One region of the Bacteroides caecimuris genome, then DNA from elsewhere that is predicted to be linked to it. Evidence: riboswitches for the same ligand, from Rfam matches in the RefSeq annotation. Region 1 holds a riboswitch; each other region holds the start of a gene.
What was found. A riboswitch is a leader RNA that binds a small molecule or an ion and turns the genes downstream of it on or off. The one in region 1 is predicted to bind cobalamin.

Region 1 (7,371 bases):
ATAATGCCATATTGAACATACCAAGAAATACTATAAGCCGCAGCAGAGTGAAAAGCATTGAATCTGCTGTACTTGAAAACTTTCCTACCCGTAGATACGATAATAATAGAAGACTGAAAAGTAATGAAAATGCCGCATACGGCATTACCATTGCTGAAGGTTATATTGAGGTGCGACAGGCTTTTGAAGGCAAATCAAAAACTGCCCAACCAAAAGCTTCCGACAGCGAAGTGAAAAAGACGCTGGAAGATAGAGGATATATTAGCGAAAAGAATTGGTTAGGACGAAAAAGGTTAATTGATTTTGGCAACACGGATTCTGAGATTATCGAACACGTACGTACGGAAATCCAAGAATTATTCAAAGAACTTGAAATATATCACTGGAATTCTTGAAAACACATCACTTCTTGCAGCCTGTGCCCATATTCGGCATAGGCTGTTGTTTTTTTTGCACCATAAAATCAATAAACGAGGATTTATGGTAAGGAATTCATAACAGAGATGTATCCAGATATGAAGAATTGGAGTTGATACCTCATTAGGCAATCAAGTCATCATACATTATGCAGCATACGATTCAAAAACAAATATAATATGACAGTACAAGAGATATTCGACACTCCTGCTATCAAGAAGGTTGAGAATGAAATGATTGGTCTGGAGGAAAACATTGAACGACACCGTGTTGACAAACCGAGTGGACTGGAGATGATGCGTGTGCTAATTGGATTGCGTCGCAATCTCCTTGCCGATATGTTTGTGATGGATGAGAATTACAAGCGGTTGCTCTCAGACTTCAACGAAACCATGAAGCAGCAACTTATTCGAATGCGTCATGAAACTATCAAGGCTGCACATGGTGTAATGAATGCCGATGTGACAGGCGAGATTCAAGCCATAGGCAAGTGTTTCCTCGGTTATCGTTATTCCAAACTTCATCCCGTGCAAACTATGCGAGCAAAGAAAATATGGGCTATCCTTAATGGTTCAATTGATGATTACGTCCAGTTTTATAGTGATGGAGTGCTGATGGGAGGCTATGTGTATGACAGCCGAAAAGAGCAGGAATCTGAGAACCAAATGCTCTATTTGCAGGAAGAGCCGGATAACTGGAATGAGGGTCTCGACATGGAAATAACTAAGGATATGTATCTCATCTATCCTGTTCACCATCTCGTTTCGCACACCGATTTCTCCATCTTCGACCTACTATGGGTGCGGGATTTCAACATGGAGATACAAATGAAGTCGAACTACGCCACCTATCCCGAAGAGGAAGAAGGAGAAGATATCTCATTTATCTGAAAATAATCGTAACGGGTGCATTCCCAATTCACTCCGAACAAACTAGGATTTCATGTTAATCACAGGATGAGTGAAATGAACTATATCAACGAGTTGGCAGATCAACTCATTCCAGCGGAAATGGCTGGTGATGTCAGATGGAGATTATCTCCAAGAGAAGACGATACATGCAAAATGTACTACGCTTTTAAATAACTATCCAATGAGAAAAGTCAAAGAAAAATCATTATTCACAGAACCACTCGCAATAAAAGAGTACATTGCAAAACTCATTGAATTGATAAGTGAAGGACTATTTGAAAAACAACATATCATGTCTGTTGCACTTTTGAGTGCAATAGCAGGGGAAAGCATCTTCCTGCCTGATCCTCCAAGAACTGCAAAAAGTATGGTCGCACGCAGATTGAAGTTGGTGTTCAAAGGGGCAAAGTCCTTTGAATACCTCATGTCTCGTTTCTCCACTCCGGATGAAATGGTCCATATCTATTTCAAAATTAAAGAATGAGGATAAATGGGAAAGAAATATCCGAGAATGAGGACGTACGGATTATGAACGACGTAAGAAGATTGATAAATTATTTCACCACTATCCCCCACTCCAGGAGACTGTTCGGATAATAGGGAGGGAACAACCACAAAGAAGTGACAACAAGGATGATATTGTTTTTAAATACATTCCAATGCTATTGTCCAATTCCTCCGAACTGACAGAGGACGCAGCCTGTTTCTTGTTTCCTCCCGAACAAGAAACCAACAAGAGAGCACCCACAAGTGCTCCAAAAAATAAAATATTCTTCTTCATAATGGTTCGTTTATTAAGTCTTTCGTACTATAACAATAAAAATCGTTTTTTGTTATAGACAAACAATGCATATTCGAGAAGTGTAGTGGAGATATTTAAAATGCAGCTAACGATGATTAAGGAATAAGCAACCAACGCGTATAAAAACAAAAAATGGCTACTCATCACGAGCAACCAATCTTTTGTTAACCTTAAATCTAATACTTATGAAAAAAACACAGTACAAAGGTACCATATTTCAGATAAATAGCAAATTTCAGTGCCTAAACAGACGATATTATAACAGGGTTTAATACTCCATGGAGCGTATTAACATTTCAGACTTCACGCGTTAACATTTAACATATTCATTCACATAAGTTGCTTCTTGGATAAGTAAGAATAAAAAAAAGGCTATCTATCCCAGACAGCCAATCTTTTGTTAACCTTAAATCTAATACTATGAAAAACACAGTACAAAGATACGGACTTTTCGGTTATCTCCAAATTTTCAGCCCAATACAACGCATCTTATAACATGGTTTAATAGAATCTGAACCGCATTAACAAATAAGCAGCCGGACATTAACATTTAACAGTTTCCTTAAATAATCAAGGCAAAAAAACGGAGGAAATGCAAATATTTTCCAATCGGGCACCCTGTTTTATTAAAGAGCGTTTATAAGGGTCAACAAATACCTCTGCCATCTGTTCTTAATAGAAAGTAACCAACAAATTCTCAACATATGAACAGATTCGAAAATAAAGTAGTTGTCATCACCGGTGCTGCCAGTGGTATTGGCGAAGCAACCACACGCCGCATTGTCTCCGAAGGAGGCAAAGTAGTCATCGCTGACCATTCTGAAAAAAAGGCAGAACAGCTTGCCAACGAACTTACTCATGCAGGGGCCGATGTGCGTCATGTCTATTTCTCCGCCACCGAACTCCAGAGTTGCAAAGAGCTGATTGATTTTTCTATGAATGAATATCAACGAATAGATATATTAATTAATAATGTAGGAGGAACCGATCCCAAACGTGACCTTAATATCGAGAAGCTGGATATCAATTACTTTGACGAGGCATTCCACCTGAACCTCTGCTGCACCATGTACCTTTCTCAACAGGTCATTCCTATCATGACTGCCAATGGCGGCGGAAACATTGTCAACGTAGCTTCCATAAGTGGACTTACGGCTGATGCTAACGGTACATTATATGGTGCCAGCAAAGCGGGCGTCATTAATCTGACGAAATACATCGCTACCCAAATGGGAAAGAAAAATATCCGTTGCAACGCAGTAGCCCCGGGATTGGTACTTACCCCCGCGGCATTGAATAACCTGCATGAAGATGTACGCAACATCTTCCTCGGCCAATGTGCCACTCCTTATTTAGGAGAACCGGAAGACGTCGCAGCCACCATCGCTTTTCTGGCTTCGAACGATGCAAGGTACATCACCGGACAAACAATCGTCGTGGATGGCGGCCTGACTGCTCATAATCCGACAGTTGCACTATCATAAAGATCAGATGACGTATAACTAGTAAAAAGAATATATCTTTATTAGCAACCATTACAAAAAATAAATTCTTTTCCTGTGTGTTACTGATACCTATCTTTGTACCCAACTAATAACAAAGATATAAAAGGATGGAAATATAGAAGATAAAAAAAAGAACGTCATGATTGTTAAAACACTACTAGATACAGATCTCTATAAGTTTACCACCTCGTATGCTTATATCAAACTGTTCCCCTATGCAATAGGTACTTTTAGTTTCAATGACCGGAATGAAACAAAATATACCGAAGCTTTTCTGGAAACACTCAAGACAGAGATCAAGAATTTTAGTCAGTTGAGCTTCACGGAAGAGGAGTTGGAATACATGACGAAGAATTGCAGATTCCTCCCGAGAGTCTACTGAGAGTGGTTGTCTTCTTTTCGTTTCGACCCGAATAAGATTGATATTCATCTGGATGAAGCCTGTCATCTCCACATCGAAGTGGCTGACTTGCTTTATATGATGAAGGAAAACATACCGGCAGTCTTGAAGAAGTACAGGCTTGCCTGTATGAGTTGAAGTTGAACAAGAATCAATAATCAAGACAACAGAAAGGCTATAAAAAGAAAAGCAGAAGTACCTCGATAGAAAATACTTTCTGCTTTTCCTTCATATATGTCCTACCGAATAACTATCAACCTAACCATATCAGGAGAAAGATGGTTTAGCAAAAGACTTCTCTGCATCATACTTCGCTCCTATCACTTTATCTTCCGGACTAAGAACAAGCATTGCACAAAATCGAAACTTTCGTGCAAAAAAGGAACATCCTATTCAATAATTATTTATCTTTGCCGCCCAAAATGGTTCAGAATCCGTATCCAACGGACGATGATTAATAGGGAACCGGGTGTAAATCCCGGACAGTCCCGCTGCTGTGAAACTCTGTTTAATGTCTTATAATTGAACTAATTTAACGCCACTGATGTTATTCGGGAAGGCAAATAAGACAAGAGTCAGTCAGAAGACCTGCCATTTTGTGTAAGACGCCCCTCTCCTCGTGGATTAGGAGAAAGAGTATCACTTGTTAAGCCCCAAATCAAAAAAATACTGTTTTTCGTCGGGTGGAGTATGTCCATTAGACGGGAAGACATTAATAAATATGTACTTAATTGAAAAAAGTATGATAAAAAAAATCTTAGTAGCCAATCGCGGTGAAATTGCCGTAAGGGTGATGCGTTCCTGCCGGGAAATGGAGATAACGAGTATCGCTATCTTCTCCGAAGCAGACCGCACCGCGAAACACGTACTTTATGCAGACGAAGCTTATTGCGTAGGGCCGGCAGCATCCAAAGAGAGTTATCTGAATATAGAAAAGATCATCGAAGTGGCAAAAGCAGCTCATGCAGACGCCATTCATCCGGGTTACGGCTTCTTGTCCGAGAATGCTACCTTCGCCCATCGATGTCAGGAAGAAGGAATCATCTTTATCGGTCCCAATCCGGAAACAATGGAAGCAATGGGAGATAAAATTGCCGCCCGTATCAAAATGATTGAGGCGGGAGTACCCGTAGTTCCTGGCACACAAGACAACCTGAAAAGCGTGGAAGAAGCCATAGAGCTTTGCAATAGAATAGGCTATCCGGTGATGCTGAAGGCATCTATGGGCGGTGGTGGAAAAGGTATGCGCCTCATCCATAGTGCCGAAGAAGTGGAAGAAGCATATACCACTGCCAAGAGCGAATCATTGTCTTCCTTTGGCGACGACACGGTTTATCTGGAGAAGTTTGTTGAAGAACCTCATCACATCGAGTTCCAGATTCTTGGTGACAAGCATGGAAACGTCATTCACCTGTGCGAACGCGAATGTTCCGTGCAACGCCGTAACCAAAAAATAGTGGAAGAGACTCCTTCGGTTTTCGTCACTCCCGAACTGCGAAAAGATATGGGTGAAAAAGCGGTAGCAGCAGCCAAAGCTGTGAACTACATCGGTGCGGGTACTATCGAATTCCTTGTTGACAAACACCGCAACTATTATTTCCTTGAGATGAACACCCGCTTGCAGGTGGAACATCCGATTACGGAAGAAGTGATTGGAGTAGATTTGGTGAAAGAGCAAATTAAAGTTGCCGACGGTCAAGTGCTTCAACTGAAACAAGAAGATATCCAGCAACGCGGACATGCTATCGAATGTCGTATCTGCGCCGAAGACACTGAAATGAATTTCATGCCAAGTCCGGGTATCATCAAACAGATTACAGAGCCGAACAGTATCGGTGTGCGTATTGACAGTTATGTATACGAAGGATATGAAATTCCGATCTACTATGACCCGATGATCGGTAAACTGATTGTGTGGGCTACCAATCGCGAATATGCGATTGAGCGGATGCGTCGTGTTCTTCATGAATATAAATTGACCGGAGTGAAAAACAACATCAGTTATCTGCGTGCCATCATGGATACTCCCGATTTTGTAGAAGGTCATTATGACACAGGATTCATCGCCAAGAACAGCGAGTTTCTGCAACAACGGATTACGCGCACCAGCGAATATTCCGAAAATATTGCCCTGATCGCTGCTTATATAGACTATTTGATGAATCTCGAAGAGAACAACAGCGGTATGGCTGCCGACAACCGCCCTATCAGCAAGTGGAAAGAGTTCGGTTTGCATAAGGGTGTGTTGAGAATCTAAATTTTAACAAAGAGAATTCAATTATGGAAATTCATATAGGAAACCGTGTGGCCGAAATAGAACTGGTCAGCAAGGAAGATAACAAGGTAGTGCTCACCATTGATGGAAAAACGTTTGAAGCAGACGTAGTGATGGCAGAAAACGGCACTTGCAACATCTTGATGGACGGACGCAGTTCGAACGCACAGCTGATTCGCCGTGATAACGGAAAAAGCTATAAAGTGAATACGCATTATAGCAGTTTCAATGTAGAAATCGTGGACAGTCAGGCAAAATATCTGCGTATGCGCAAGAAAGGGGAAGAAGAACAGAATGACTGTATCACTTCTCCGATGCCGGGCAAAGTAGTGAAAATACCTGTTGCAGTCGGCCAGGAAATGAAGACGGGAGACACCGCTATCGTTATTGAAGCCATGAAGATGCAAAGCAACTACAAAGTGACTTCAGATTGTCGTATTAAAGAAATTCTGGTTCAGGAAGGTGATAACATAACCGGCGACCAGACGTTAATAACATTAGAACCGATTGCATAATATTAAGAACGGATTGCATTATGGAAGAAATGAATAAAGCATACGCCACGTTCGAGGAACGTGACCGCATCGCTTCTCTTGGTGGAGGCGTCGATAAAATAGAGAAACAACACGAAAGCGGTAAAATGACTGCTCGCGAGCGTATTGATATGTTGCTTGACAAAGGTACTTTCGTTGAACTGGATAAATTGATGGTTCACCGTTGTACGAACTATGGCATGGATAAAAACAAAATTCCGGGAGACGGTATCGTTTCAGGTTACGGAAAGGTAGACGGTCGCCAGGTATTTGTTTATGCTTATGACTTTACCGTATATGGCGGTTCACTGTCTGCTTCCAATGCCAAAAAGATTGTGAAAGTACAACAACTTGCGTTGAAGAACGGTGCCCCGATTATCGCTTTGAATGATTCGGGCGGCGCACGTATTCAGGAAGGTATCGAAAGCCTTTCCGGTTATGCGGATATTTTCTATCAGAACACAATGGCCAGCGGTGTGATTCCACAGATTTCGGCTATCCTGGGTCCTTGTGCCGGAGGCGCTTGCT
Region 2 (7,371 bases), 1.1 Mb from region 1:
ACGGAGGGTACGCTACAGTGGCCCCGCAACCTTCACGGGCGCGAGTACAACGGGATGAATGCTTTTATGCTGCTTTTGCACTGCGAGAAAGAAGGGTACAAGATTCCCCGTTTCTGCACGTTCGATTGTGTTCAGAAGCTCAATAAGCCCGGAAAGGATGGAGAGGAACTGCCGCGTGTCTCCGTGCTTCGTGGTGAAAAATCCTTTCCGGTCATGCTCACCACGTTCACTTGTATCCATAAGGAGACTAAGGAGAAAATCAAGTATGACGATTACAAGAAACTCTCCGATGACGAAAAGGAACAATACAATGTCTATCCGAAGATGCAGGTGTTCCGGGTCTTCAATGTCGCGCAAACTAACTTGCAGGAAGCGAGACCGGAGCTGTGGCAAAAACTGGAGCGAGAAAATTCGCGTCCGGCAATCGAGGAGGGCGAGCATTTCAGTTTTGCCCCAGTCGATACGATGATAAGGGATAACCTGTGGATTTGTCCGATTACGCCGAAATATCAGAATGACGCCTACTATTCCATCACGAAGAACGAAATCATCGTACCCGAAAAGGAGCAGTTCAAATCGGGAGAATCGTTCTACGGGACACTGTTCCACGAGATGACGCACTCCACCGGAGCGGAAAACGTACTTGACAGGTTCAAGCCGACTACTTTCGGTTCTCCTGAATATGCCCGTGAGGAACTGGTGGCAGAGTTAGGCAGCGCACTGGTCGCACAGCGTTACGGCATGACCAAGCATATCAAGGAGGACAGTTGCGCGTATCTTAAAGGTTGGCTTGATGAGCTGAAGGAATCGCCACAGTTCATCAAGACAACGCTTCTGGACGTGAAAAGGGCAACCTCGATGATTACCCAGAAGGTGGATAAGATAGCGCAAGAACTGGAACAAAATGTCGGCGAGAAGCAGGAAAACGGAGCGGCAGCAAAGGAGAATACATTTTATTCTTCTGTTGCGTATCTCCAATTTTCGGATGACACGAGGCAGCTTGACGAACTTCGGGAGAAAGGCGATTACGAGGGATTGCTGACGCTTGCCAAGGAGTATTACGACGGCAATGGCATCAACGAACAGCATACTTATTTATCGGCCACGAACAACAAGGGTGACAGCCTTATTGCCGAGGATGAGAATTTCGCTGTCGTGTACAACGGGAGTGTCGGGGGAACCTACGAGGTGATGTTGAAATTCACGGAGCAGGAAATCCGAGACCATATCCGGCGTTACGGTGTCGATATCGCCGGAGATACAATAAAAGGGGTTGCCAGGGAGATGGCGGCGGAACAGTTCTCCGCTTTGGCGTATCAAAAGATTCCGGCCTTCGAGATGCCGAACGGTGAAGTGCTATATGTCGAATATAACAAGGAATCCGATACGCTTGATGTCGGGCAACCCACCAATGCCGGGCTGGTCGCGCAGCATCGTTTCCCTTACGACCACAATGTCGGGCTGGATGCCAATCTGCAAGCCGTGAACGAGAAGCTGAACGAGCTGGAAGAGTATCGGGCAGAACTACAAGAGGCAGAATACGGCAGCGGTATGCGCCGGTAAGGATGGAAAGAAAAAGATGCGGAACTGGTTGGCTCCGCATCTTTTTTGCAGTTTATTTCCCCAACAAACCGTCTATCATAGACTGTAAATTTGCTATGTCGCAATACTGGTTACATCCCCCTCGGTAGTCCTTTCCATTTTGAGCTGTCCGTATCAGAAACGAATCGAGTTCAATTCTTACGCCGCTGCCCATTCGTGACAGACCGGAAGAGTGGCTGATGTAAACGAACTTGCCGTTGCGCTCAATGAAGCAGGAGGTGTCATAATGCCCTTTTGAATTGGAAGCCACCTTTGCACCAACGGCTGCGGCATATTTGGAAATCTCACGCACCAATGCTGTCTGGAAACTGCGGTACTCTTTTGAAACATAGTCTCCTGCATCTGCAAGTATAGCGTCCTGCCATTTGGTATAAAAATTCTGTGCCATATTGATATTTATTATTATTCGTTCCGCAAATAACTTTTCCATTTCTCGCCGTCAATGGTCAGTTTGCCCATTTCCCAATCGTATTCCACTTCCGGTATATTGGTATAAGGGAAATGAACGGTGTAGCCTATCTGTCCGTAAGAGCAATGCAGAGGGGTAACGCAAATCTCCCAACCGAAGTAAGATTGCGGCGTGCAGTATTTTCGCCAGTTGAAACGACCTGCGGCAATATTGCCGCAAAGTCGTTTGAGTATGTCGTTTGTTGTCATTCTGTACCTCCTTTGCTGAGTATGGTGAGTTGTTCGGGACGGTCTGGAAACCAATAAGCATCACTGTCGATATATACGCATCTATAGCCATTCCAAGGTTTTCTGAAAGCTAATACTTCTTTGGGGCCAAATACCACCCCGTAGTCGTTTGTAAACGCCACCATATCGCCTACAGCCAAATCACTGTCTGTTTCCATGACTTCGGACAACCGGCTGAAAAACTCCATGCCCTCGGCTTCACGCTCTTTCTTCCAGCGCATAAACTCCTCTTTGTGGCTTCTTGATGAGCCAATAGGTAATAACTCCGATGCCAAAACCTCTGTCTCGGAAGAGCTTGTTGAGATTAAGATGATGCTGTCACTATCCACTTTTTCGGGAGTTGAGATAATTCGACATTCTATATCATTATCGGCAGTGTGCCAAAAAAGGAGGTTGCCTTGCTTGATGAAATCGTACTTGCTCATTGTCTTTTGATTTATTGTTTTTTTTATTTCCCTTTTCTTGAAGCCTTTTGACTTCGCCCAAAGGGGTTGTTTTCATGTGCGTCACAAACGGGGGGATGCAAGAACGATGAGCAAGGAACCTGCAACGAAATTTTATGAAATACCGTCATCTCCGATTACGGAAAGTTGTCGTCAAATTTTATTTCAGGTAGCGATAGCGGTACTTGGGCAATGTTCGTCCACCGTACCTTTGCACACGAAAACAGACCTGCGGCGTATGTCGGGGCTGTGAAGGGATTATACCCTTAAAACAGGAATATACCGGCTGTGAAACCGGTGGCGGAAGCTCTGCAGAGCATATTTATAAAAGTAACCGGGGAGCCTGTGCAAAAAAGAGAGCAACCACCCACTTTTGAGGCGGGTGGTTGCCAATGTTTCGGACAAACATCAGAAGTGGTAATCAACAACTCCTCCGATGTAGAGTATCGTTCCCGGTTCAAGCCTACAAACAAACTCCATAAACGTAAAGGACTGTTCGGCAAAAGACTGCAGCCATCGCCATCCAAATAGAAATGATAGGCGACATCCAACGGATTTTCCACTGCCTGTTTGAGATAATAGGTCGAACCCCATTCCAACATATTATCTGCCGTAAGAGCATTCGCTCTTTTTTTGATATTGGCGACATACTCCTCTTTCCATTGCTCTATTCCACCATTATAGCGCATGGTGTCATCGGATATAAGCTCGAACATTCCTTTGGGCAAGGCATGATTGACCAAATTGGCAATATCCTCTTTACGGTCTTCCTCGTCTATTTCTGAACAATAGTCATAGAAGCTCCCGTCTCCTTGCTGGAGTGTGTCCTCATTCAGATAGTTTTCTTTGTCTATCGGCTCCGTTGAAATTTGAAAAATCCTGCTGTGCATAATTGTAAATTTTAGATTGTCAAATATTTTCTTTTTTTCCTTTTCTTGAAACTCTTTTGGCTTCTCGTCGGGGAATGATTTTTATGCAGGACTGACAGCGGGAAAAGGACGGATAAGGCAAGTAAACAGTGTACGGGATGAAACGGAATACCCAACCGCCCAATGTAAGAGCACAGTCAGGCTCGTCCGACTATGCCCTGCAACGAGGTGGGGAGTGAAAGTCAATCTTCGATTTGTGGAAGGCTGCCGTGAAGAATATCCGGGAACCGTTAGTGAAAGCGATACTTGACGACCAGACGCACGCTGTACCTTTGCATATAAAATCTCTCCGAAGAGAATTGCCGACGTGAGATGAAAAGAGACCATAATTGAGAAACGCTATTATTCATAAGGGGAAAAGACTATTCGTGGTTGTTATAAATGCTTGATTAACATGAAAATACAATTCGCGCCATAAAATAATCCTTTCTTGAAATAAAAATCACAGAAAAAGAAACAAGATTAAAAAATAACCATTAACTTTGCACCAGTCAAGTTTCCAATCGAAGCGTCGAACGGAATTAAAAGGGAATCCCGGTGAAAATCCGGAGCTGTACTCGCAGCTGTAAGTCCTATTAAAGTTTATCGCACTCTTTGCCACTGGTGAAAGCTGGGAAGGCGCGATAAGCGGGATGAGCCAGAAGACCTGCTTGATGAGATAGATTTAGTGACCACGGGATAATTGGCATTAGATTAAAATGAACAGAGGCTCGTCCACAGGCACCTATATTCTTTTTGATAACCGATTTCTCATTCGTTGCAAATCTGTCGCAATAAAAACGAATGTGTGTTTAAACTTTTTGTTTAACTTTTAATAATTAAGTTATGAAAAAGAATTTTAGATTCTTGGCAATGGCTGTTGTAGCAATGGCCGCCGCAGTGTTCACGGGATGTTCATCCGACGATGACTTCCTTGCTCCGTATGAGGAGAGTGCGATTCAAACCCGCGCGATAAGTTCTACCAATGCGCTTATCGATTTTGATAACGTACCTTCCAGCGTAATGGCTTCTGACCAGTATGGAAACAATCTCTATTCTGCCACGGCCAACGGCAAGCAGGTAACGACCGGCTACATCACTCAAATCGGGCAAACCGGTACGTACATTCAGTTCCCGATTAACTATTTGGAACAAGAATGGGTAAGCGGACAGCCTTGGGAATATGAATTTTGGAATGGTGGTTTTGCCATCTCTAATTTCCATAATCTGACACAGGGGGATTATCAAAACCAATGTAGCGTGTACTGGCCCAACGGCGGTCATAGCGGTAAAAATTTTGCTGTAGCTTTCGGTTATAGCGATTCATACAATGATTCACAAGCAACCTATGACAAATGTGCGAAGATTTACCTGACCGATGCAACCGGCTACAGAGTCGTTACCACAAACACTCCTGTCAAGGGTACACCGAAATATGGTAAATTCAACAGCGTATGGGTTTGTAATACGACTTATACCTACTTAGTCATGAAGGATGGCAACTCGTTTACACAAGGCTCTTTGTCGGCACAAAAAGGATGGTTTAAGGTGGTATTTGTTGCGTTGGATGCGACGGGTAAACCTACAGGTAAGGAAGTAGAATACTATTTGGCAAACTTCGATTCCAGTAAAGATGCAGAATCAGGTTTGACCAATAAAATCCGTACCGGATGGAATCAAGTGGATTTAAGCGGTTTAGGTGACAGCGTATGTACTGTAGCTATCAATTTCGAAGGAAGCGATTCAAGCGCATACGGATTGAACACTCCTGCTTACGTTGCTATAGACGATATTGATGTAACCGTAAACGAATAACATGAATTTGGGGCAAATGCTTTTTAACGGCAAGTGCAAAGTATTTGCCCCTTTTTATTATATCCCAATGGAGATTGTAATCAAATACTTTCTTCAAGGGAATTTCAGCATTAAAATTATAAATATAATGAAGAAGTATTTGCTTTTATTCTCCTTGACGATATTTCTATTTGCATGCAACAAAGACGAAGAAATATCGCAGGACGTGATATTGCCTCCTGTCATTGAGTTGGATAGCGAGGACGGAATCTACGTTGTAAAGATAGGAAAAGAGGTCGTTATTGAGCCGACCTATCAGAATGTCGATTACGCCGTTTATTCATGGAAATGCAACGGTCGTATCATTTCCGACGAGCCTCAATTGAAATACATTTTCAACGAATGCGGTTCGTATTACGTTACCCTGCGTGTGGATACGAGGGATGCCAGCACAGAGGAAGAAATTCGTGTGGATGTCAATGAATTGGCTCCGCCCGTTATTTCATTGGTAACCCCCTCTATAGGGCTTAAAGTTGTCGCAGGACGCGAGTATATCCTTACACCCGACATTCAAAATGCAGAAGGAGCTACTTATTTGTGGACTCTTAACGGAAACGAAGTCGGAACGGAAAATACTTATACATTCAAGCAAGATGAGTTGGGAACTTATGAACTGACCTTAACCGTAACAAATGAAGACGGACAATCAAAGAAGACAGTTTCTATTGAGGTTGTCGATAAACTTCCGATTGAAATCGTAGTTCCGTCATCTTTATATTTTACCGAGAATAATACCAAATACGTAGAATTAGGACGTACTTTGTTTGTCCGCCCCTTTGTATCAATAAGTGCCGAGCCTTCTTATCAATGGAGTTTGGACGGGCAACCGATTGAGGGAGCCAATTCTTTGGTTTACGGTTTCAAACCCGCTAAAACCGGAGAACACACGCTTACCTTTACTGTGAAATACGACAATCAAGATACAAAAGCAGTGCTCACCCGTAATATTTCGGTCTCCGGTGTCGATGAAGTCAGTGTCAATATTCCGGTGAAATGTTGTGAAGCGGCCGGAAAAAGACCTTTTGCTGCCGGAAATTCCATTTACAGCAATAAAGTATATGAATTTGTTCCGGCTCCGGGACAATTTGTAAACGAAACGAATACAGCAGGTTTCAATGGGGAAAGCACGCACGAAGCAGCCTGTGCTTACGCACAAAAACGTCTTGATAATGAACAATATGTTTCTCTTGGAGGTTGGGGAGGATATATCGTAGTAGGATTCGACCACAGTATCGAAAACAAAGGCGGTTATGATTTTTCCATCAAAGGAAATGCCTTTGATTCGTCAAATGAACCGGGCATTGTATGGGTAATGCAAGATGTCAATGGAGACGGCTTGCCCAACGATGAATGGTATGAACTGAAGGGTTCTGAATATGGAAAACCCGAAACCATTCAGGACTATGCCGTAACTTATTTCCGTCCCGGTCCCAACATGGATACTCAATGGCAGGACAACAAGGGAAATAAAGGAGCGATTGACCGTCTCGGCAACTATCACCCGCAAGAGTTTTATTATCCTTTGTGGATTGAAGCGGATTCCTATACGTTATACGGCACATGCCTGAAAGCACGTACCGAACAAAGCCCGTCGACAGGCATGTGGTCCAATAATCCGTTCGGATGGGGATATGCCGATAATATTGGTGATGATATGCCCAATAAAGACAATCCTAACGCGGGAGCACTTGGAAACTATTTTAAGATTTCCGATGCAGTCAATATCGACGGTACACCTGCAAACCTTTCCCATATCGACTTTATCAAGGTGCAGACCGGAGTCAATGTAAAAGCCGGATGGTTAGGGGAAAATTCCACGGAAGTTTTCAAGTTCTGTGATGAAAACAACAATAACGACAAATAAAATT
Region 3 (7,371 bases), 180 kb from region 1:
ATGTTACATTTAATGAAGATGATGGAAGAAAAATGATGAATTCGGCACAAAACTTTTCCACTTTAACGAAAATGGCATTGACCATTTTGAAGAATTATCAGGATGAAGACAAGAAGACTTCGGTCAATAGGAAAAGGAAGAAGGCAGGATGGAGTGATGAGTACTTAACTAATTTGATAGATACCTTTATTAAAGCCTTTTAAATCGTGCGTTTTCCCTGCCACCGGATATATTTTTCTCTTTCTTCCGAAGTTTCCGGTTCTTTTTCCGGACGATAATAGGTGATTTCATAGTTTCGATAAGTCTTCACATCATTTCCCGCAGCTACAGCCTTGTCATACCATAATTCCAATGCAGCGTCTTCATGAGCACTACCGGCAATCTCATACCATTCGTCCTCATCCGGCACACCATTCTGATTTTTATCATAAGCCACCATGATCACTCCCGGCTCACAACTTCCTCCCTCCGGTGCATCAGGATCCGGATTGGCCGCAGAATAAAAAGCATTGCCAAGTACCCGGAAATCACGTTTTCCGGTAACATTAGTTATTGTATGGTCAAAACCTACTACGACATATCCTCCAAATCCTCCCAACGAAATCATCCCCCTTTCATTATTACCGATAGCAGCTAATACTTTTTCATTCATAACCTCTTGAGTATCTCCCTCTTCATATTCCGGCAATGCATTAGTAAATTGTCCCACAGCCGGAACAAAATCAAAAACCTTAGTGATATAAGCCGTCGCTCCTTCAAGGTCCGGTTCGATATTATCAAAAGTTACTGTGACCGTAAAGAGATAATCATAATGATTCTCACCTTGTGACGCACGCAAAATCAGTTCATATTCTCCTACCTCTTCAAACATATACTCCAAATCCTTTGTCCGGGCAATTTCACTGCCGTCCAGCAGCCATAAATAAGAAATCCCTTCATCCGACTCACTTTCAACCCGTACCTTCAACAGTTGATCAACAACAACCGCAAAGCCACCCTCCGGTTGCGACACATGGATGTCTTCCTTTTTCAGTAGGTAAGCATCTTCTCCATCATTACATCCCGTGAATACAGTTCCTACAAACAAAGAAACCGCAATGACAAATGCCAGTCTTAAAACTTTCCTATCCATTTTATTCATTATTAGTTATTATTAGTTATTGAAATGTTTTCGTTGTAAAAGCAAAATGAGCCGGTATATCCCCCGCCCTGACTTTCCATCTTTTCTTTCCTTCAGGACTGAAACAGTAAAGATACCCGGGTACAACATAACTTTTCGCATCCGTTACAAATATTTCTTTGGTCTCGGGATTTACAGCTATTCCATACGGAATTGTTATTTCAGTTTCAGTCCCATCAGTAATAAAATTGCGGGATACTATTTTATTTTGTTTCACGTCATAGAGAGCGTAAGTAATAGTATTACTTTCCGTCACATAGCTCCATTCTACACTTGTCATATAAATCGAATCTCCACTCAAGCACATTTCACTGGCAGCAACTCCCAAATTTCCTGTCACACGATCTGTCTGAGTATCTATAATAAAAACATCCGATCCCGTTCCATAATAATCTCCTCTCGAACTCACATATATACGTCCGTATCTATCCAACTTCATACGGTGAAGATTTATAGCTACATCAATTGTTTTAATAACTTGAAAGGTCTTCAAGTCAATCACCGATACCGTCCGGTCATAATCCGGGAAACGATAACCGCCGGAATTGGCAACATAAAGTTTCCCGTCCTTTATTACCATTTCTTCCGGTTGATAGCCGACTACCACTTCACGGGTTACAGCCAAACTTGTCGTATCCACCTCAACCACTTTTCCCGGACGCGCATTGGGATCTATTCCGACAGGACCTGCATAAGAACTTACATAAGCCTTTCCGTCATTAAAAGTGATATACCGGCAATTTATCACATTTATTTGCCCCAGATGCTGTGCCGTTTCCACATCCATCACCTCTATAAAATTCGAGCAATTGATTACAGCATACAGCTTATCTCCATAAATCTGCAAATCATTTCCAACATCCCCCAGTTCTTTCACTACGGACGGATTTCGCTCGGCATAAATATTACGATGATACTTACCGGTAGTACTGTCATAAAAATCAAGTGTACACTTATTACTTCCCATATTTCCTTCATTGAGAAGATACATTCCTTTAATGCTGACGCTCCCTAAAGCTCCCTTGCCAACGTCTATTTCGTCAGAAGGTAGAACCGGAAGCTCGTCCCGACAAGCCAGCAAACAACAACCTGTTAATATACCAAGCAAGGCACGCGAAAGAATATTATTCACAATCATATCGTTAAGTTTAAAATGAATTTAAAGTTAGTTCCGGGCATCGGATAAGACCTCACCACCTCATATTGTTGATTAAAAATATTATTTACTTCCAAGGTCAATTTGAAATCATACTTTCTCCAACTGAATTTCTTAGCCAAAGAAAAATCACTTGTATACCAAGGGAGACGATAATTCTCCGGAGTATTGGCCGAAACATCATAGCGCTCTCCCGTATATACAAAGCTATAATTCAATTCCCATGATTTATATCCCGCATTTAATATAGCCGATCCACTATGCCAAGGGATATACGATATTTGCCCCCCATACGTATCTTTATCCGATTTATCAGTAAAATCCTGCGCTTTCTGATACGTATATGATAACCGACTGTCAAATACCCAATCGTTACCAAACTTCCAAAGTCCTTGCAAAACGACATCCACTCCTTTTATTTTAACAAGTCCCATATTAATCATTGTCCAACGAAAGAAATTATTGGTAGGAGTAGCTATTATTTTATTTTCCACCTCATTATAATACGCATCCAATTGCACATTCAGTGCTTGCAGCCAGGTTCCGGAAGATAATTTCTGATAAGTGAATCCTACGTTATACTGATTAGTATACTCAGGTTTCAGCTTTATATTCCCTATAAATGTATAATACAAATCGTTCAAAGTCGGCATACGAAATATCCGTTTGTAAAAAGCACGCAGATTTAAATCAATATTCTTGAAAGGTTTATAAGAAGTGATAACGGTAGGAGTAAATTCCATCTTATTCCCAGCCGAAGTAGTATCTGAAGCTACGTTCTCATTTACAAAAGTTCCCAAGACACTGGCCTGCAACTTAAAGCGCTCAAGATGCAAAGAGGTAGCTGCCGCTACCAACGCCGTATTTCTTCGGGGATAAGGGAAATCAGTCAAATTAGCGTTCAGTTTATTCCATTGGTAGTCTGCTGAAATATTTATATCCCAAAAAGGAAAAAGAGTAACCCTGTTAGCCATTGACAAGTAAACTTCCTGTTGGCGATATGTATTATTTACATACATGGTAGCCTCCTCCTTTTGGGGATCCGCCAGATAATGCAGATAATCATATGCGTATTTGGCATTCAACAACAGACTGTACACATCACCAAAATCTTTTTTGAAAGAAGACTGGAAAAAGAAATTTGTATCCCATTGGCGATCCTCATGTGAGAAACGATTCCGCACAACAGCACCGGGATATCCACGTTCTGAATTATAAAAATAAGCTTTCGTACGCCAATAACCACTTTTTATCTTGCCATATAAGCCGCCCTCAGCACGCAGCGCATTGACATCCCCATTACGGCGTACTGCCGTTGTATCATATCCTCCATCCACCGCATAAGTAAATTTATACTTTCCGGTTGTATACATATATTCAGTACTAAGTGACGTACTCACATTCTCACTCAGTTTCTGTTCCCAAAGCAAAGAGGGATTGACAACTCCGAAAGAACCCGTCTTAAAAGTCGCTTTCACATGATAAGCCCTATTCTCCTGAAAAACAGGTATTCTTGACTGTAGATAAATAGAACCTGCAGAACCAAAATCTTTCGCTGATTGGAAAATGGCACTTTTCTGACCATTATATAAAGTGACAGCTTCCATATTATCCAAAGAGAAACGTCCCAAATCAACCACTCCATTCTGCGCATTACCCAGTTCAATGCCGTCATAAAACACTCCTACATGATTCGTTCCCATACTTCGGATATTAACGGTCTTCAGTCCTCCTATTCCACCATAATCCTTTATTTGTACTCCGGAAAAATAACGTATAGCGTCCGCTACCGAATGCGCCGCCAGTTTCTCCAACTTATCCCCTGATAAAAATTGCACCGGAATTACCTCCTTGTTAATTCTGGCAGTAACCACTACTTCATTAAGATGATGCAAGCTGTCCAGTTTGCTTTGTGCTGACAACAATAAAGTCATACTCAGAAAGCATCCTATCCACAATACCCTAAAATAAATCCGCCCGAACATAATCCTCCTGTTTATTAATTAAAATAATAAACTTTCATAGGGTTACAGCGAGGATGCAATTTTCCATACACTCAAACATATACACGTGCTTCTCCCCGCATAATAGGGACACTCAAAAAGGGGATATTCCTCCTTCCTGAAACTTCACATCACCAATCAAAGATGTATTTTGAATAAAAAACCGCACTCTTCAAACTCTAATCCCGGAAAGTTTCAAGAATTCAACTTTGGCAGGTCTTCTGACTTACTCCATTTTCCTAACGCCCTTCCCATTCCTCCAAAGCGGAACAGTGGATCTGAGTATTGTAGGAAAAACTTTTGGCGGAGCTTACAGCAGCGGGTCTGTTCAGGATTTACACCTGATTCCCTTTTCACCACTCGTTCCGTAGAATCGGAAAAGTGACACCAAAATTTCTGGGGGCAAAGATACACAAATAGATACAAATCGGAAGAAAAATTCAACTAAAATAAAAACAAACTAATAATTAAGTCCTATCTTTGCCGTTCGAAAGGATCCACTATTATTTTTTCTAATTAAACATCTTATAAAAGTGAAATCTCCCGCGCTGACTATCACGTTACTTTGCCTGCTCCTTTGGGCAAGCTGTATTACCCGTAATAAGACATCTCTGGAAGCATTCAACCAAGATGTATATACCCCTGAATACGCTTCGGGATTTAAAATTCTAGGTACCGAGAACACCGCCAGCACACTTATACAGATTACCAACCCGTGGCAAGGCGCCAACGATGTAACAATGTCCTATTTTGTTGCACGCAACGGCGAGCAAGCGCCTGCCGGATTCAATGGTCCCGTTATCCCTGCCGGAGCCAAACAGATTGTATGTATGTCTTCTTCCTACATTGCCATGCTTGACGCATTGGGAGAAATTAGCCGGATCGTCGGAGTTTCGGGTATCGATTATATCGCCAATCCCTACATCCTTGCCCACAAAGATTCAATCAAGGATATGGGTCCTGAAATGAACTACGAACTGTTGATTGGATTAAAACCCGACGTAGTTTTGCTTTATGGCATAGGTGACGCCCAAACCGCTGTAACGGACAAGTTAAAAGAACTTTCCATACCTTATCTATATATGGGAGAATACTTGGAAGAATCACCGCTCGGCAAAGCTGAATGGATGATTGTTCTTTCCGAACTGACAGACAAACGGGAAAAGGGAATAGAAATATTCCGGGAAATCCCCCAACGTTATCATGCACTGAAAGCCCTCACAGATTCCGTCAGCCAGCGCCCTACCGTAATGTTCAACACTCCGTGGAACGATAGTTGGGTAATGCCTTCTACCCAAAGCTACATGGCACAGTTGGTTGCAGACGCAGGTGCAGAGTATATTTATAAAGAAAACAATTCCAACAGTTCAACCCCTATCGGACTGGAAACGGCCTATGGCCTGATACAAAAAGCCGATTACTGGATTAATGTCGGTTCGGCGACTACGCTTGATGAGCTGAAAGCTGTGAACCCCAAATTCGCAGATGCTAAAGCCGTGAACGAAAAGACTGTTTATAATAATAACTTACGGTTGACACCGACAGGCGGAAACGATTATTGGGAATCGGCAGTTGTCCGTCCCGATGTAGTGTTGCGTGATCTGATTCATATTTTCCATCCGGAGCTCGTTTCCGATTCACCTTATTATTATAGACACCTGGAATGAAACAATCCCGCAGACACACCACTCTATTATTCATCGCATTAGGAATAGTTGCCATTTTATTACTATTAGTAGATATGGCAACGGGAGATACTTTCATCCCTATATCAAAGATATGGACAGTACTCACCGGGGGGGAATGTGACGAAACCACCCGCAATATAATTCTCTCCATCCGCTTTACCCGTGTCATAGTGGCTGCATTGATAGGTGTAGCGCTTTCAGTAAGCGGTCTGCAAATGCAGACAGTTTTCCAGAATCCGCTGGCAGATCCTTACCTGTTGGGAGTAAGCTCCGGGGCAGGTCTTGGAGTAGCATTGTTTATACTAGGCGCCCCGCTTCTCGGTTGGACAGATTTTCCCTTTCTGCAATCAATCGGTATTGTAGGTTCGGGGTGGATAGGGACTTCCGCCATACTACTGGGAGTAGCCATCATCAGTCGCAAAGTAAAGAATATATTAGGTGTACTGATTATGGGAGTCATGATAGGTTACGTGGCAGGAGCTATCATCCAGATATTACAATACCTAAGTTCTGCAGAACAACTGAAAATGTTCACACTCTGGTCTTTGGGCTCGCTTAGTCACATCACGACAGGGCAATTAACGATTATGATACCAGTAATATGCATAGGGTTGCTGCTATCCATCGCCTGTATCAAATCACTGAATCTGTTGTTGCTTGGTGAAAATTATGCACGCACTATGGGAATGAACATCAAGCGTTCAAGAACGCTTATTTTTATATCTACAGCGTTACTGACAGGAACGGTCACAGCCTTTTGCGGTCCGGTAGGATTCATCGGGCTGGCTATCCCACATATCACACGGATTCTGTTTGACAACGCCGATCACCGGATATTGATGCCGGGTACGATGCTGACAGGGTTGATCGGGATGTTGATTTGTGACATCATAGCCAAGAAGTTTCTGTTGCCGGTGAATTGCATCACTGCGCTATTGGGGGTTCCGGTTATTTTATGGGTAATAGGTAAAAACTTGCGTATATTCAAATGATTCAACTGAAAGATCTGACATTAGGATACGAACAACGTATATTGCTGGAGAAAGTTTCCACCCATATCACGGGCGGGCAGCTTGTTGCACTGCTCGGACGAAATGGTACAGGAAAAAGCACGCTTCTCCGTGCCATTATGGGACTGGAAACACCTAAAAACGGAGAAATCATCTTGCATGGGAAAAACATCGCTTCACTGAAGCCGGAGAAATTAGCCCGGAAGATTAGTTTTGTAACCACCGACAAAGTACGCATCGCCAACCTGCGTTGCAAAGATGTAGTCGCATTGGGACGTGCTCCTTATACCAACTGGATCGGACAGTTACAGGCGGAAGATGAGAAAAGAGTGGT
Region 4 (7,371 bases), 340 kb from region 1:
CTAACAAAGATAACAAATAGCGAGCGTTTTTTCCTAAAGAAAGGTAGAAAAAGAAAGGATTATTTTGTATAAAGGAAAAAGGAAATTACCTTTGCTTTCAAAGTAAAAAAACAAATTATGAAAATGAACATAAATATTATTCCCGTTTTATGCTTCCTCTTGTTGTGCTCATGCAAAAACGGGAATGCCTCCAGCCAAAGTACAAACGAAACCATACAGGACACTATTAAATCCATCACCCTGCCTGCCATCCCCGCAATGATGACAGCTCCCGAACAACGAGCAGATTTTCTAGTAAAACACTATTGGGATAACGTCAATTTCGCCGACACCAATTACATCCACCACCCCGAAGTGACCGAACAAGCCTGGGCAGACTATTGCGACATACTAAACCACGTCCCTTTGGAAACCGCACAAGAAGCCATGCGGAAAACAATCGAGCGAACAAACGTAGACAAAAAAGTATTCACCTACATCACCGACCTGGCAGATAAATATCTATATGACCCTAACTCCCCCATGCGTAACGAAGAATTCTACATTCCCGTATTAGACGCCATGTTGGATTCCCCTCTGTTAGAAGAAATAGAGAAAGTACGTCCCAAAGCCCGCCGGGAATTAGCCCAGAAAAACCGTATCGGCACCAAAGCCCTGAACTTCAACTACACATTAGCCTCCGGCGCACAAGGTTCCCTCTACCAACTGCAAGCAGAGTACATCCTCCTATTCATTAACAACCCCGGCTGTCATGCCTGTACAGAAACGATAGACGCCCTGAGAAATGCCCCTATCATCAATCAACTTCTGGAGCAAAAGAGACTTACAGTCCTCTCCATCTATCCCGACGAAGAGCTGGACGAATGGAGAAAACACCTAAATGAATTCCCCCAAGAATGGATCAACGGATACGACAAGAAATTCGCCATCAAAGAGCAACAACTATATGACTTGAAGGCAATCCCCACCCTCTACCTTCTCAACAAGGAAAAGACTGTACTCCTAAAAGACGCCACCACACAAGCCGTTGAAGAATACCTGTTAATAAAAAGCGAACAATAAGCAGCCTTGATCCTTTCTTTTTGGTTCTTTCTCTTTCGTATCAAGACGAAAGAAAAAGAACATCCCTTTGGAAAAAACAAATAAACTCCCTATCTTTGCCGCGCATTGGTTTGCGACTCCCATGCGGGGGAAGCAATTAAAAGGGAATCAGGTGCAAGTCCTGAACAGTCCCGCTGCTGTAAGTTCCATACCAAGTTACAAGCAATTCACTCATTGCCACTGGAAACCAATCCGGGAAGGCGTTTGTAACAGGAACAAGTCAGAAGACCTGCCATGCAAATAAGTTTCACTGCTTTCGAGGAAAAAGCGTTGAGTCTAATGAACCGGACAAGTCGTCTATCATTTCATTCATCACTCTGATTCAGAGAAAGTGTGTTAAAACGGATAAACTCTGCCAAGTTTATTTATGCGTGTCCGGTCGAAGGGATTTCGCCCGGACACTTTTAACCAACAACAGACTGAAAAAGAAATAAATGAAAAAAAGAACATTTAATAAAGTGATCTTTGCAGTATTTAGCTGCCAACTCTTATCTATATCACTTTTTGCACAACAGCAAAAGGTAGATACGACACATACATATTCTATTCCCGAAATAACAGTATCAGATATCTACCAGACCCGCGAAATACGCTCAACCGCTCCCCTGCAAGTCTTCTCCAAAGATGCCCTGAAAAACCTGCACGCCCTGCAAGTTTCCGACGCGGTGAAACACTTTGCCGGAGTGACCGTAAAAGATTACGGAGGTATCGGCGGACTGAAAACAGTATCCATACGAAGCCTGGGAGCCCAACATACCGCCATCGGCTATGACGGAATCACCCTAACCGACTGCCAAACCGGACAAATAGATATCGGGCGTTTCTCGCTCGACAACGTAGACCGCCTTTCTCTAAACAACGGACAAAGCGATAACATCTTCCAACCTGCCCGCTTCTTCGCGTCAGCAGGCATATTGAATATACAGACACTCACGCCGCTATTCACCAAAGGCAAAAAGACCAACATAGCCGGAGCTTTCAAAACCGGCTCCTGGGGATTAATCAATCCCTCCCTGCTACTGGAACAACAATTCAATAAAACATGGAGCATGTCAGCCAATGGCGAATGGATGTCCTCCGACGGACATTATCCGTACACATTACATTATGGAAATGCGGCAGAAGACCTGTCCTCACGTGAAAAACGAAAGAATACAGACGTACAGACATTCCGTGCCGAAGCCGGACTTTACGGCAACTTCTCCGATAAAGAACAATGGCGATTGAAAGGCTACTACTTTCAGTCCTCCCGGGGACTACCCAAAGCTACAACCTTCTATAACGACCATTCCACACAACACTTGTGGGATAAAAATACATTCATACAAAGTCAATACAAGAAAGAATTCAGCCAGCAATGGGTGTTCCAAACCTCTGCCAAGTGGAATTGGAGCTATCAACGTTATCTGGACCCCGATACCAAGAACTCTTTTAAGAAAACGGAAAACAGCTATTACCAGCAGGAATATTATCTTTCCGCTTCTGTATTATACAGACTGTTGAGCAACCTCTCTTTCTCACTTTCCACAGACGGAAGCATCAACACCATGAACGCCGATCTCGCCAACTTTGTACACCCCACGCGTTACTCATGGCTAACAGCATTCGCCGGAAAATACGTAAATGACTGGTTAACAATCTCCGCATCCGCATTGGCAACCGTTATCAATGAAGATGTGAAAAAAGGCGGTAGTGCCGGCAATCACCGTAAGCTAACCCCTTATGTAAGTGCCGCTTTCAAACCTTTCCGGCATGAAGAATTCCGTGTCCGCTTCTTCTATAAAGACATTTTCCGTCTGGCAAGTTTCAACGACTTATATTACGAAGAAGTAGGCAACACCCAGCTAAAGCCGGAAAAGGCAAAACAATACAACATCGGACTGACATACAATAAAAATGTATGCCCGTTCCTACCCTATCTGTCAGCAACCATTGACGCTTATTATAACAAGGTGACAGATAAAATCATCGCCTACCCTACCAAGAACCTTGCCGTATGGAGTATGAAGAATCTGGGTGAAGTTGATATCAAAGGCATTGATGCCACAGGAAGCCTGTCCCTCCAACCTTGGGATAAAATACGCATCAACCTCTCGGGTAACTACACATACCAACGAGCGTTAGATGTCACCTCGCCCGATCCGAACACGTATGAATCGACATACAAACATCAAATAGCCTACACTCCCCGCGTATCTGCTTCGGGACAGGCAGGTGTCGAAACACCGTGGATCAATCTGTCTTATTCATTCCTTTTTTCCGGAAAACGCTATGCTTTAGGACAAAACATTGCCGAAAACCGATTGGATAGTTATAGCGACCATAGCATTTCGGCAAACCGTGACTTTCTAATCAGAAAAATCACGACCTCTTTCAGCGTGGAAGTATTGAACCTGCTGGATAAGAATTACGAGATTGTGAAATATTTCCCAATGCCCGGACGATCCGTAAGGGCGACAATAAAAATAAGATATTAACTATTACAAAGTAAGATATTGACGTGAAAAGGAAACTAATATATATATTCTCGTGCTGGCTGTCATTGATAATCTTATTTGCGGCATGTGATGATATGGAGGACAAGCCCTTCACATCAGGCATTATAGGCGATCCGACAGAAACGGGTACTGCCGAATTATATGTATTATGCGAAGGACTGTTCAATCAGAACAATAGCTCGCTGGCACGTTTTTCTTTCGGCAACCGGCAAATGATTCGTGACTATTTCAAAGCAGTCAACCGCCGGGGACTAGGAGATACAGCCAACGACATGGCTATCTACGGAAACAAGATATATGTGATAGTCAATATCTCCAGTACGGTAGAAGTGATAGACTTTCGTACGGGAAGCTCATTGAAACAGATTCAGATGTTGGCAGAAAACGGAAGTTCCCGTCAACCACGCTACATCGCTTTTCACAAAGAAAAGGCATACGTATGTTCATACGATGGAACCGTTGCACGTATAGACACAACCTCCCTATCCATAGAAGCTATCACATCAGTGGGACGCAACCCCGACGGTATTTGTGTACAAAACGAAAAGTTGTATATTTCCAATTCCGGTGGGTTGGACTATTCATCAGGACTGGGGGTAGACAACACGGTATCTGTTGTCGATATTGCCACATTTAAAGAAATTAGCAAACTAACAGTAGGTCCGAATCCCGGTAAAATAGTAGCAGGTCCGGACGAAACCGTTTATGTTGCCACCCGTGGCGAAGATGTAGAAGCCGGCAATTATAACTTCGTCAAGATAGACTGCCGGACAAACAAAGTTACTCAATCTAACGAGAAAGTACAAAACTTTGCCATCGATGGAGAGATTGCCTATCTATACAATTACAATTACATCACACAGAACTCTTCTATCAAGATGTTCAATCTGAAAACAGCAGAGACAATCCGTGAGAATTTCATAACTGACGGAACAGTAATTAAGACGCCATACGGCATCAACATCAATCCTTACAGCAACAATGTATATATCACCGAAGCCCGTGATTACACCACCTATGGCGACTTGCTTTGTTTCAACCAACAAGGACAACTCCTGTTCCGTCTGAACAACATCGGGCTTAACCCGAATACAATTGCATTCAGCAACAAAGCCTCACTAAGCGATGTTGATGGCAACGATGATGATAAGGAGAATCCTCTGGCTTTCGCCAATAAAGTATGGGAATATCGCCCTGCCCCCGGACAGTTTATCAACACCACCACTTCAGCATATAAGGAGGGCTTTACTTATGATGATATACTGGAAGAAGCAACCCGCAGAATCCAACAGAAATCACTCCTTACATTGGGAGGATTCGGCGGTTACATTGTTTTAGGATTTCCACAACCCATTCCGAATGTAACAGGAGAGTATGACTTCAAGATAAAAGGCAATGCTTACTACAACTCCAAAACCGGAACAGGAGCATTGGGCGGAAGTGCAGAACCGGGCATCGTATTTGTATCCAAAGATGTAAATGGCAATGGAATGCCTGACGACGAGTGGTATGAATTGAAAGGAAGCGAATATGGGCAAGACACTGAAACACGCAGATATGAAATAACCTATCACCGCCCTACCTCCGCTAACCAAAACGTATTATGGAAAGACAATCAAGGCAACGAAGGATATATCTTCCGCAACAGCTTCCATAACCAGGAATCATATTATCCACTTTGGATAGAAAGTGATGAAATCACATTCCAAGGAACACGTCTAAAAGATAATGCCGTTTTAGAGAACGGATTATGGGTAGGATACTGCTATCCGTGGGGATATGCAGACAACCATCCTAACAACAAGGAAGGAAGCAATTTCAAGATAGATTGGGCTGTGGATAGTAATGGCAGTCCGGTGGACTTGGATCAAATCGACTTCGTAAAGATTATGACCGCAGTCAATCAGGATGCAGGACAAATGGGCGAAATATCAACCGAAGTCACCACCATTGAAAACTTACATTTTAAGAAATAATTAATTAATAACTAAAATCAGAAAAGAACATGAAGAAATTATCTTTATTATTACTGTTATCAGTATTTGTATTTTGTGGGTGTAGCGATGATGACGATGATGTAAAGAATGAAGTGGTAATTAACTTCGAAAATCAATTACCTCAAAGTGAATCCGAATTAAAGGCTGAAGAAGGAGTGAAAGAGAACCCTGCTGACTATTATTACAAATGGAACTTTAAAGACCCGAATAATTTAGTTGAGTTTGCTCATTACTACGCAGAATGGGGATTTGGAGGTGGATTTACTTATACTAACAAGACAGACGTCACTACTCCCGGGTACACCAATATCAGTGCTATTACCGCAAAAGGAAAGAATGGAAAAGTTTATTTTACTTCCCACTCCAGCAGCTTCACTCCAGCCCAAATCACCAACCTCCATCCTGACAAATATGAATTTAAGGGTGCATGGATTACAAATACAACTTATGCCTACCTAGCTATCAAAGACGGTAATGATGGCAATAGCCCTTCAAGAGTAAAACGATTCAGCAATGGAGACTGGTTTAAAATTACAGCAGTAGGTTACCGAACAAACGGGACAGAAATAGGTAGAGTAGATTTTTATCTTGCCGACTTCAGAGATGGAAAAACTAAAATCGTGAATACTTGGGAGTGGTTTGACTGGAGTTACATTGAAGATGCTGCCTACATTCAATTCGAACTAAGTTCCACAGATAATTCAGAATATGAAAATGAAGGAGTATTAGTTTCTAGTATGAACACCCCTTCTTATTTCTGCCTTGACGGTATTACACTTATCGAAGACTAAACAACCAACTGTTTAATTAATTGAGATTGAGCTTAACATCAATCGACCTCATCATTTTAAAGAGGCTGTCTGAAAAGTCGTTAGTAACTATAACTCCCCTTCTTCGGGAAGGAGGAGAATGAGGATAGAACCGACTTTTTAGACAGTCTCTTCTGCACCAGAATGAATCTATTTTGTTAGAGATGTGATCGCCCTGAATCAAATCCCCAAGAATGACAACTGAACCAAAAACAGGTAGAGGTACTCTATCTCTCCCCCTATTCAACTCAATGTCCGCGTCAGTTCAATGTCCATGTCAACACAAAGTCCGGACAAATACGATAACCGACAGAGTAAAGTTCCTGCTGCTCCGTCGCCAACTCTTGAACCTGAAAGGTTCCTTGCTCTTGAGGAATAAAATGCGTCAAACGAAGTTTACGAAGGTCAGCGTCCGCGTTTTCCATCCGTTTAAAAACAGCCTCCTTTGCTGACCAATGCAATAACAGTCCCCAAGTCATATCGTCCTGATAAGGTTCCGTTTGTTCGTCAGAACGGATATACCGATCAGATACCTTGTGAACGCGTTGAGCATATTGCTCAATATCAATGCCCGCCGGAGTGAAAGAAGCAAGCATCACAGCTACATAACCTTTCGTATGAGAAATACTGATGAAAAAAGAATGATCCGTCAGATACGGTTTTCCTTCGAGGGAATAACCGATTTCCTTATCCTCCTGCAACATGGAATACAACAAAACACGAACAGACAACCATTCCATCTTACGACGTTCGGAAACAAAACGATGCAATTCCTGTTCACAGAAAGCTCTGCGCACATCCGGCAAAAGAGCCAACAGAACCTCCAAAGGCTCTTCCATCTTCCAAACAGCCCACTGTATATCATCCATCTTATGCTGCAGAAATAACGCCATCTTACGTTTGCTTGATTATGCTTTCAAAATTATGATTTCAAGATTATTCTTTCTCTTCCGAGTCTTCCGTGTC

Region 2: another riboswitch for cobalamin. It lies ahead of A4V03_RS08185 (DUF4465 domain-containing protein); the one in region 1 lies ahead of accC (acetyl-CoA carboxylase biotin carboxylase subunit).
Region 3: another riboswitch for cobalamin. It lies ahead of A4V03_RS14015 (TonB-dependent receptor plug domain-containing protein); the one in region 1 lies ahead of accC (acetyl-CoA carboxylase biotin carboxylase subunit).
Region 4: another riboswitch for cobalamin. It lies ahead of A4V03_RS11760 (TonB-dependent receptor plug domain-containing protein); the one in region 1 lies ahead of accC (acetyl-CoA carboxylase biotin carboxylase subunit).

Annotation. Positions count from the first base shown of each region.
Region 1 covers NZ_CP015401.2:3,044,486-3,051,856, forward strand. Annotated here, with positions in the region: gene A4V03_RS13260 (hypothetical protein) at 1-395, shown strand, start outside; gene A4V03_RS13265 (hypothetical protein) at 597-1,307, shown strand; partial or broken gene A4V03_RS13270 (AAA family ATPase) at 1,510-1,828, shown strand; partial or broken gene A4V03_RS21775 (DUF6845 domain-containing protein) at 1,990-2,109, opposite strand; gene hdhA (7alpha-hydroxysteroid dehydrogenase) at 2,835-3,614, shown strand; partial or broken gene A4V03_RS13285 (nicotinate phosphoribosyltransferase) at 3,775-4,113, shown strand; cobalamin riboswitch at 4,442-4,645, shown strand; gene accC (acetyl-CoA carboxylase biotin carboxylase subunit) at 4,778-6,292, shown strand; gene A4V03_RS13295 (acyl-CoA carboxylase biotin carboxyl carrier protein subunit) at 6,316-6,825, shown strand; gene A4V03_RS13300 (acyl-CoA carboxylase subunit beta) at 6,846-7,371, shown strand, end outside.
Region 2 covers NZ_CP015401.2:1,911,508-1,918,878, forward strand. Annotated here, with positions in the region: gene A4V03_RS08160 (zincin-like metallopeptidase domain-containing protein) at 1-1,563, shown strand, start outside; gene A4V03_RS08165 (hypothetical protein) at 1,616-1,990, opposite strand; gene A4V03_RS08170 (hypothetical protein) at 2,005-2,259, opposite strand; gene A4V03_RS08175 (hypothetical protein) at 2,256-2,723, opposite strand; partial or broken gene A4V03_RS08180 (hypothetical protein) at 3,150-3,631, opposite strand; cobalamin riboswitch at 4,147-4,338, shown strand; gene A4V03_RS08185 (DUF4465 domain-containing protein) at 4,496-5,464, shown strand; gene A4V03_RS08190 (PKD-like domain-containing protein) at 5,466-7,367, shown strand.
Region 3 covers NZ_CP015401.2:3,221,549-3,228,919, forward strand. Annotated here, with positions in the region: gene A4V03_RS14000 (ISAs1 family transposase) at 1-203, shown strand, start outside; partial or broken gene A4V03_RS14005 (PKD-like domain-containing protein) at 218-1,132, opposite strand; gene A4V03_RS14010 (YncE family protein) at 1,158-2,318, opposite strand; gene A4V03_RS14015 (TonB-dependent receptor plug domain-containing protein) at 2,315-4,321, opposite strand; cobalamin riboswitch at 4,534-4,746, opposite strand; gene A4V03_RS14020 (ABC transporter substrate-binding protein) at 4,873-6,006, shown strand; gene A4V03_RS14025 (FecCD family ABC transporter permease) at 6,003-7,019, shown strand; gene A4V03_RS14030 (ABC transporter ATP-binding protein) at 7,016-7,371, shown strand, end outside.
Region 4 covers NZ_CP015401.2:2,709,013-2,716,383, forward strand. Annotated here, with positions in the region: gene A4V03_RS11755 (DUF5106 domain-containing protein) at 118-1,062, shown strand; cobalamin riboswitch at 1,151-1,352, shown strand; gene A4V03_RS11760 (TonB-dependent receptor plug domain-containing protein) at 1,536-3,578, shown strand; gene A4V03_RS11765 (YncE family protein) at 3,602-5,575, shown strand; gene A4V03_RS11770 (DUF4465 domain-containing protein) at 5,605-6,387, shown strand; gene A4V03_RS11775 (4'-phosphopantetheinyl transferase superfamily protein) at 6,666-7,298, opposite strand; gene A4V03_RS11780 (gliding motility-associated protein GldE) at 7,342-7,371, opposite strand, start outside.